Regions from separate parts of the Kitasatospora sp. NPDC004745 genome, predicted to be linked through region 1. Evidence: riboswitches for the same ligand, from Rfam matches in the RefSeq annotation. Region 1 holds a riboswitch; the other holds the start of a gene.
What was found. A riboswitch is a leader RNA that binds a small molecule or an ion and turns the genes downstream of it on or off. The one in region 1 is predicted to bind guanidine.
Positions count from the first base shown of each region.

Region 1 (3,433 bases):
GCTTCGGCCCGGCGCACGGCTGGTCCTCGCCGGGCGTGGCGTTCGGCGGACTGGCCGGACTGCTGCTGCTCGGCGCGGCGGTGCGCCACCAACTCCGGGCCGAGGAACCGCTGGTGGACGTGCGGCTGCTCGCCGACCGGGCCTACGGCGCCGCCACCTGGCTCGCCCTGCTCACCTCGGCCGGCCTGATGGGCGCCCTGTTCGCGCTCCCGCTGCTCTACCAGGCGGCGCTCGGGGCCTCGGCGCTGGACGCCGGCCTGAGCGTCTTCCCGGAGGCGCTCGGCCTGATGGCCGCCTCCCAGGTCGTCGACCGCCTGCTGCCGCGGTTCGGTCCGCGCCGCCTCGCCCGGCCCGCCCTGCTGCTGGCCGCGCTCGTGCTGGCCGCCCTGGGCTTCGCCGAGAACCCGTGGGCGGTGCGGGCGCTGATGTTCGCGGTCGGGCTGGTCCTCGGCACCGCCGTGCTCACCGTCCAGATCGCCGGCTTCGCCGACGTCCCGCCGCCCGCGATGGGCCGGGCGATGGGCCTGTTCACCATCGTCCGCACGCTGGGCGGGGCTCTGGGGATCGCCGCCGCGGCCGCCGTGATCGGGGCCCTCGGTGACGACGCCGGCTCGGCGGGCCCCTACCGGGTCGCCCTGCTGGGCACCGCCGGCCTGGTCGCGGTCGGCGTCCTCGTCGCGCAGCGCCTCCCGGTGGAGCCGCCGGCCCCGCCGCCCCCGGAGGACTGACCGGGGCCCGGGGGCGGCGCTGACCGGCGCCGCCCCCGTCTGCCCGCCCGCCCGAGGGGCGGGTTCAGTCGCTGGGCCAGAGGATCAGGTCGGCGAGCGCGTGGCGGGTGGGGCGGCCGCCGAGTTCGGTGAGGGCGGCGCGGATCCGGTGCAGGTGGTCGACGGTCAGTTCGAGCGGCGGCTCGTCGGGCTGGTGGGTGTAGCGGATCGGGTAGTCGACGCCGGGGGTGCGGGTCATCTCGATGTGGCAGCCGAGCACGTGCGTCACCGGTCGCCGTTCGGCGAAGGCGATCAGCCGGTCGATGGTCCTGGTGAAGGCCGGCCAGTCGTCGATGTAGAGCCGGCCGGGGTAGACCGTGTCCCCGGTGAGCAGGAAGCCGGTGTGCGGGTCGTGGAAGGTGACGGCCGCCGGGTGGTGTCCCGGGGTGGCCAGGCACTCCAGGACCCGGCCGCCGAGGTCGACGAGGGCCACCGCCTCCGGGTCGCGGTCGAAGCCGAAGTGGGCCCAGGCGGTGGCCGGGTCCGCCGCGACCACGGTGGTGAGGGGCCGCCCGGTGAACTGTCCGTCGCCGGCGACGTGGTCGCCGTGCGGGTGGGTGTGCAGCACGAGCAGCCGGTAGCCGTCGCGGGGGTTGCGGGCGAGCCATGCGTCGATCAGCCCGTCGACGACCGTGCGCAGCGGGAAGAACGCGGGTTCCGGGGTCGCCCCGGTGTCGATGAGCACCGCCCGCTCGTCCCCGAAGAGCAGGAACAGGAACGGCGCCTCGTAGTTGACCGCCATGTTCTGCCGCAGGATGACGGTGTGCTCGTCGTACTCGTAGACCTGGATCTCCGGGTCCGTGTCGTGCTTCGCCGACGGGGACCCGTGGATCCACCGTACGTCCAGCGGACGGGCGACCGGGGTACCGGCAGCCATGACGCCTCCCAGCGTGCGTCGTCTTGGCGGGCCGGGTACGGCGCACATCTCGTCCGGGGCCGGCGCCGACGCGCCGCCACGGGGACGCTAGCACGCGCCCGCGGCGGCGGTCCGGCCCCGCGGGGGCCGGTGCGGTGAGGGGCCGGTGTCGAGGGGCCGGAGTCGTGAGCGGCCGGTGTCATGAGCCGGTGTCGTGAGGGCCCGGTGCCGCGAGGGGGCGCCTCCCGCCGGGCCCTCAGCCGGTCGGGCCGCCGAGCAGGTGCGCCAGCCCGTCGGCCAGGCCGCCGCGCCAGCAGGCGTAGTCGTGGCCGCCGTTGAACTCCCGGTACTCGAGGTCGTACCCGCGCGCCACGAGGACGTCGCGCAGGTGCCGGTTCTGGGTGAGCAGCATCCACTCCTGGAGGCCGACCTCCAGGTAGAAGCGGGCCGGGCGCCGCTCGTCGGCGGCGAAGCGGCGGGTGAGCCACTCGCTCCCCTCGTCGAAGTCGGTGCCGTCCGGCCACCAGAAGGAGCCGGACTGGGAGAGCGCGTTGCCGAACCGGTCCGGGCGGCGGTGGGCGGCGAACGCGGCGGTGAGTCCGCCCGCGCTCTGGCCGGCGATGACGGTGGCGGCCGGGTCGGTGGTGGCGCCGAACCGGCCGGCGGCCCAGGGCAGCAGCCGGTCGGCGAGGAGGTCGACGAACTCCGGGTTGCAGCTGAGGTCCTCGGGCCGGCCGGGGCCCATGGTGTGGACGAGCAGCGCGACGGTGGGCGGGATCGCCCCGTCGGCCGTGAGGTTGTCGAGGGTGTCGCCGACGGACAGCACCTCGCCCCACATCTCCCCGTCGAGCAGCACCGCCACCGGATGCGGGCCGGCCCCGTGCCCCGCGGGCAGGTGGACGTCGACCCGCCGGCCGGCGTGCTCGGCGGCGACGGTGCGGCCGCGCGGCACGCCGTCGCGGCGCCGGACGTACGGCTGGGCGGGGGCGCCGGGGAGGCTGAGCACGGAGGAGGGGTGGCGCCCGTCGCGGGCGGGCAGCCGGGGCTGCTCGTCGAGCGGGTCCGGCCGGGCGTGGTCGAGGACGTGCAGCCAGTCGGCCCGGGCGGTGCCGGGGGCGGCGCCGCGGTAGGGGTGGAGCTGGTAGGAGGCGCGGTGGTCGGCGCGCAGCCGGTAGGTGATGGTCCAGCGGCCGTCGGCCGTACGGTCCATCAGGTGCGGGGTGAGGTCGCCGGCGTGGCGGTCCTTGTCGGTGACGGTGTGCAGGAGGGCGAGCACGCCGTCGCAGGGCTGGTCCGGCTCGGGCTCGTGGACGAAGGTGACCAGCCGGTACGCGGGGTCGTGCGGGTCGGGTTCGACCAGGGGGTGGGGTTCCACGGGCAGCACTCCGGGACTCGGTGGCGGGAAGGGCGGGGCCGGCAAGAGAAAGGTGGGGCAGGGGCAGGGGACGGGGACGGGCGACGGGACGGGGGCTACGCCGGGTCGCCGCGGCGGCCGAGCAGCACCCACAGCAGGAAGGGCCCGCCCAGGACGGTGGTGACGATGCCGACCGGGATCTCGACCCCGCCGATCAGCACCCGGCCGAGGGTGTCGGCGAGGACGACGAGCAGGGCGCCGGTGAGCGCCGAGCCGAGCACGGGCACCCGGGCGGGCCCGGCGAGGCGCCCGGCGAGGACGGGCGCGGCGAGGGCGACGAAGCCGACCGGTCCGCAGACGCCGACGGCCAGCCCGGCCAGGGCGACGGCCAGCAGCAGGCAGGCGAGCCGGACCCGCCCCGGGTCGACGCCGAGCGAGGCGGCGACGCTGTCGTCG
Region 1 covers NZ_JBIALK010000001.1:227,529-230,961, forward strand. The annotation lists gene ACFYUY_RS00825 (DHA2 family efflux MFS transporter permease subunit) at 1-728, shown strand, start outside; gene ACFYUY_RS00830 (MBL fold metallo-hydrolase) at 793-1,644, opposite strand; guanidine-III (ykkC-III) riboswitch at 1,657-1,724, opposite strand; gene fes (enterochelin esterase) at 1,880-2,998, opposite strand; gene fhuB (Fe(3+)-hydroxamate ABC transporter permease FhuB) at 3,094-3,433, opposite strand, start outside.

Region 2 (3,433 bases), on a different contig from region 1:
CGACCGCACCGCGGCCTGCCTGGGCCTGGAGCCCGACCGGGTCCGGCTGGTGGTCACCGGGGTGCCCGGCGCCACCACCGACCGCGAGGACCTCTCGTTCCAGGTCACCCTGGCGCTGCTGGCGCTGCGCACCGGCCGCCCGGTGAAGATGACCCTCACCCGCGAGGAGTCCTTCCACACCCACACCTCGCGCCACCCCGCGCTGCTGCGCTACCGCCACCACGCCGACGCCGAGGGCCGGCTGGTCAAGGTCGAGGCGCAGATCCTGCTGGACGGCGGCGCGTACGCGGACGTCTCCGCCGAGGCGCTGGCGGCCGCCACGGCCTTCTCGGTCGGCCCGTACGTCTGCCCGAACGTCTTCGTGGACGCCTGGGCGGTGCGCACCAACAACCCGCCGGCCGGGCGGATGCGCGGCGAGGGCGCGCTGCAGGCCTGCTTCGCCCACGAGTCGCAGCTGGACCAGCTGGCCGCCCGGATCGGCGTGGACCCGGTGGAGATCCGCCGCCGCAACGCGATGTCCACCGGGGACCCGATGCCCACCGGGCAGGCCGTCACCTGCCCCGCGCCGGTGGGCGCGTTGCTGGAGGCCGTCGCGGCCGAGCCGCTGCCGGCCCTGCCGGTGGACGACCCGGACGCCGAGTGGCTGCTGCCGGGCGGGCCCGGCGGCGCCGGCGACCCGGCCGCGGTGCGGCGCGGGATCGGCTACGCGGTCGGCATGGTGCACATGCTCGGGGCCGAGGGCGAGGACGAGGTCTCCACCGCCACGGTGCGGGTCAGCGGTGACCACGCCACGGTGATCTGCGCGGCCGTCGACTCCGGGCAGGGCTTCGCCACCCTGGCGCGGCAGATCGTGCAGAGCGTGCTGGGCGTCAGCGAGGTCTACATCGCGCCGGCCGACAGCGACCAGTCGATCGCAGGGCCGTCCGCCCGGGGCCGGCACACCTGGGTCTCCGGCGGCGCGGTGGAGCGCGCCGCGCTGATGGTCCGCCACCAGCTGCTGCAGCCGATCGCCGCCAACTTCGGGATGTCCGCGGAGCTGCTGCAGATCGCCGACGGCAAGATCACCTCGTACGACGGGGTGCTCGGCATGCCGGTCGCCGAGGCGCTGGAGGGCAAGGAGCTGTGGGCCACCGCGCAGTGCCGCCCGCACCCGACCGAGCCGCTGGACGAGAACGGGCAGGGCGACGCCTTCGTCTCCATCGCCTTCTGCGCGATGCGCGCGGTGGTGGACGTGGACATCGAGCTGGGCGCCGTCCGGGTGGTCGAGATGACGGTCGCGCAGGACGTCGGCCGGGCGCTGAACCCGCGGCAGATCGAGGACCGGATCGAGGCCGGGGTGGCACAGGGCGTCGGCCTGGCGCTGCTGGAGGACCTGCGCACCGAGGGCGGGGTGCTGCAGAACCCCTCGCTCACCGGCTACCGGCTGCCCACCGCCCTGGACACCCCGGAGGTGCGGATCGCCGCCCTGCTGGAGGAGCGGGACGTGGTGGCGACCTTCGGCGCGAAGGCGGTCAGCGCGGTGCCCGCGGTGGTGGCCCCGGCGGCCGTCGCGGCGGCCGTCCGCGCCGCCACCGGCCTGCCGGTCGGCCGGCTGCCGATCCGCCCCGAGGACGCGATCGCGGGCTGACCGGGAATTCCCGGAAACGGGAATTGCCGGTCGGCGCGAAAGCCGACCGGCAATTCCTTTTCGAGGCCATGGCGGGAATCGAACCCGCGTGTACCGCTTTGCAGACGGTTCCCTAAGCCACTCGGGCACACGGCCAGTGAATTCATGGTGGCGGATTCCGCGACGGACCGTCAACGGCCGAATGTAAATTCTGCATGGCAACTCCGGCGGCGGCCCGTGCTACGGTCGGAGACAGGTGGTCGGACTCCGGCCACCCCGGACGAGCGCGTCGTACCCGGTGACGACAAGACGGCGCAGTTCAGCGGCAATCCGGCCGCTGTGGACTGCGGAGGTACGGCCGTCATGGCTTGGCTCGTTCTGATCGTCTCGGGTGTCCTGGAGACCGTGTGGGCGGTCGCCCTGGAATCGTCCAAGGGCTTCTCCCGGCTCGTCCCCAGCCTCGTCTTCGGCGTCGCCCTGCTGCTGAGCATGGGCGGGCTGGCGTACGCGATGCGCACCATCCCGATCGGCACCGGGTACGCGGTGTGGGTCGGCATCGGCGCGGTCGGCACCGCGCTCTACGGCATGGCCGTCCTGGGGGACGCGGTGACCGCGGCCCGGATCGGCTGCCTGCTGCTGATCGTCTCCGGCGTGGTGGGCCTCAAGGCGCTGCACTGACGCGGTGGTCCCGGGCCGTGCCGGGCGGCGGGTCCTAGGTCCTGCGGCGGATCCGGTCAGCGACCGGAGTCAGGGGTCACCCAGCCGGACGGCCCTTACGATGTTACGTATGACCACTGCCTCCCCCACCTCGGTCGACCCCGCGCCCGTACCCCTCGACGACGACCCCGGCGGCGGGGTCCTCAGCGGCCGCTACCGGGCGCTGACGCTGGGGATCGTCTCGGTGGTCCTGCTGCTCGCCTTCGAGGCGACGGCCGTCAACACCGCGATGCCGGTGGCGGCCCGCCAGCTCGACGGCCTCGGGCTCTACGCCTTCGCCTTCTCCGGCTACTTCACCACCACGCTGTTCGCCCTGGTCGTCTCGGGCCAGTGGTGCGACCGGCGCGGCCCGCTGCAGCCGCTGTTCGCCGGCATCGCGGTGTTCGGCGCCGGACTGGTGGTGGCCGGCGCGGCGCCGGGGATGTGGCTGTTCGTGGCCGGGCGGGCGGTCCAGGGGCTGGGCGGCGGCCTGGTGATCGTCGCCCTGTACGTGGTGGTCGGCCGGGCCTACCCGGAGCGGCTGCGGCCGTCCGTGTTCGCGGCCTTCTCCTCGGCCTGGGTGCTGCCCTCGATCGTCGGCCCGGTGGTCTCCGGGGCGGTCACCCAGCACCTGGGCTGGCGCTGGGTGTTCCTGGCGGTGCCCGTGCTGATCCTGCTGCCGCTGGCCGTGATGGGCCCGGCGCTGGCCCGCTCCGAGCGGGAGCACCCGGTGGCGAAGGGCGCGGACTTCGACCGCCGGCGCACCGTACTGGCCGCGATGGCGGCGGTCGGGGCGGGCCTGCTGCAGTACGCCGGCCAGCGGCTCGACCTGCTGGGGCTGCTCCCGGCGGCGGCCGGTGCGGCGCTGCTGCTGCCCGCCGTGCTGGGCCTGCTGCCCACCGGGACGCTGCGGGCCGGGCGCGGCCTGCCGACGGTGATCCTGCTGCGCGGGGTGGCCGCGGGGGCGTTCTTCGCGGCCGAGGCGTTCATCCCGCTGATGATGGTCACCCAGCGCGGGCTGTCCCCGACGCTGGCCGGGCTCACGCTGACCAGCGGCGGGCTCTCCTGGGCGCTGGGCTCGTGGCTGCAGGGGCGGCCGGGGGCGGAGCGCTACCGCGAGGCGATGATCCG
Region 2 covers NZ_JBIALK010000009.1:174,521-177,953, reverse strand. The annotation lists gene ACFYUY_RS18035 (xanthine dehydrogenase family protein molybdopterin-binding subunit) at 1-1,627, shown strand, start outside; tRNA gene ACFYUY_RS18030 (tRNA-Cys) at 1,691-1,762, opposite strand; guanidine-III (ykkC-III) riboswitch at 1,860-1,925, shown strand; gene ACFYUY_RS18025 (SMR family transporter) at 1,970-2,284, shown strand; gene ACFYUY_RS18020 (MFS transporter) at 2,394-3,433, shown strand, end outside.
Region 2: linked by a shared signal. The riboswitch ahead of ACFYUY_RS18025 (SMR family transporter) and the one ahead of ACFYUY_RS00830 (MBL fold metallo-hydrolase) in region 1 are both predicted to bind guanidine.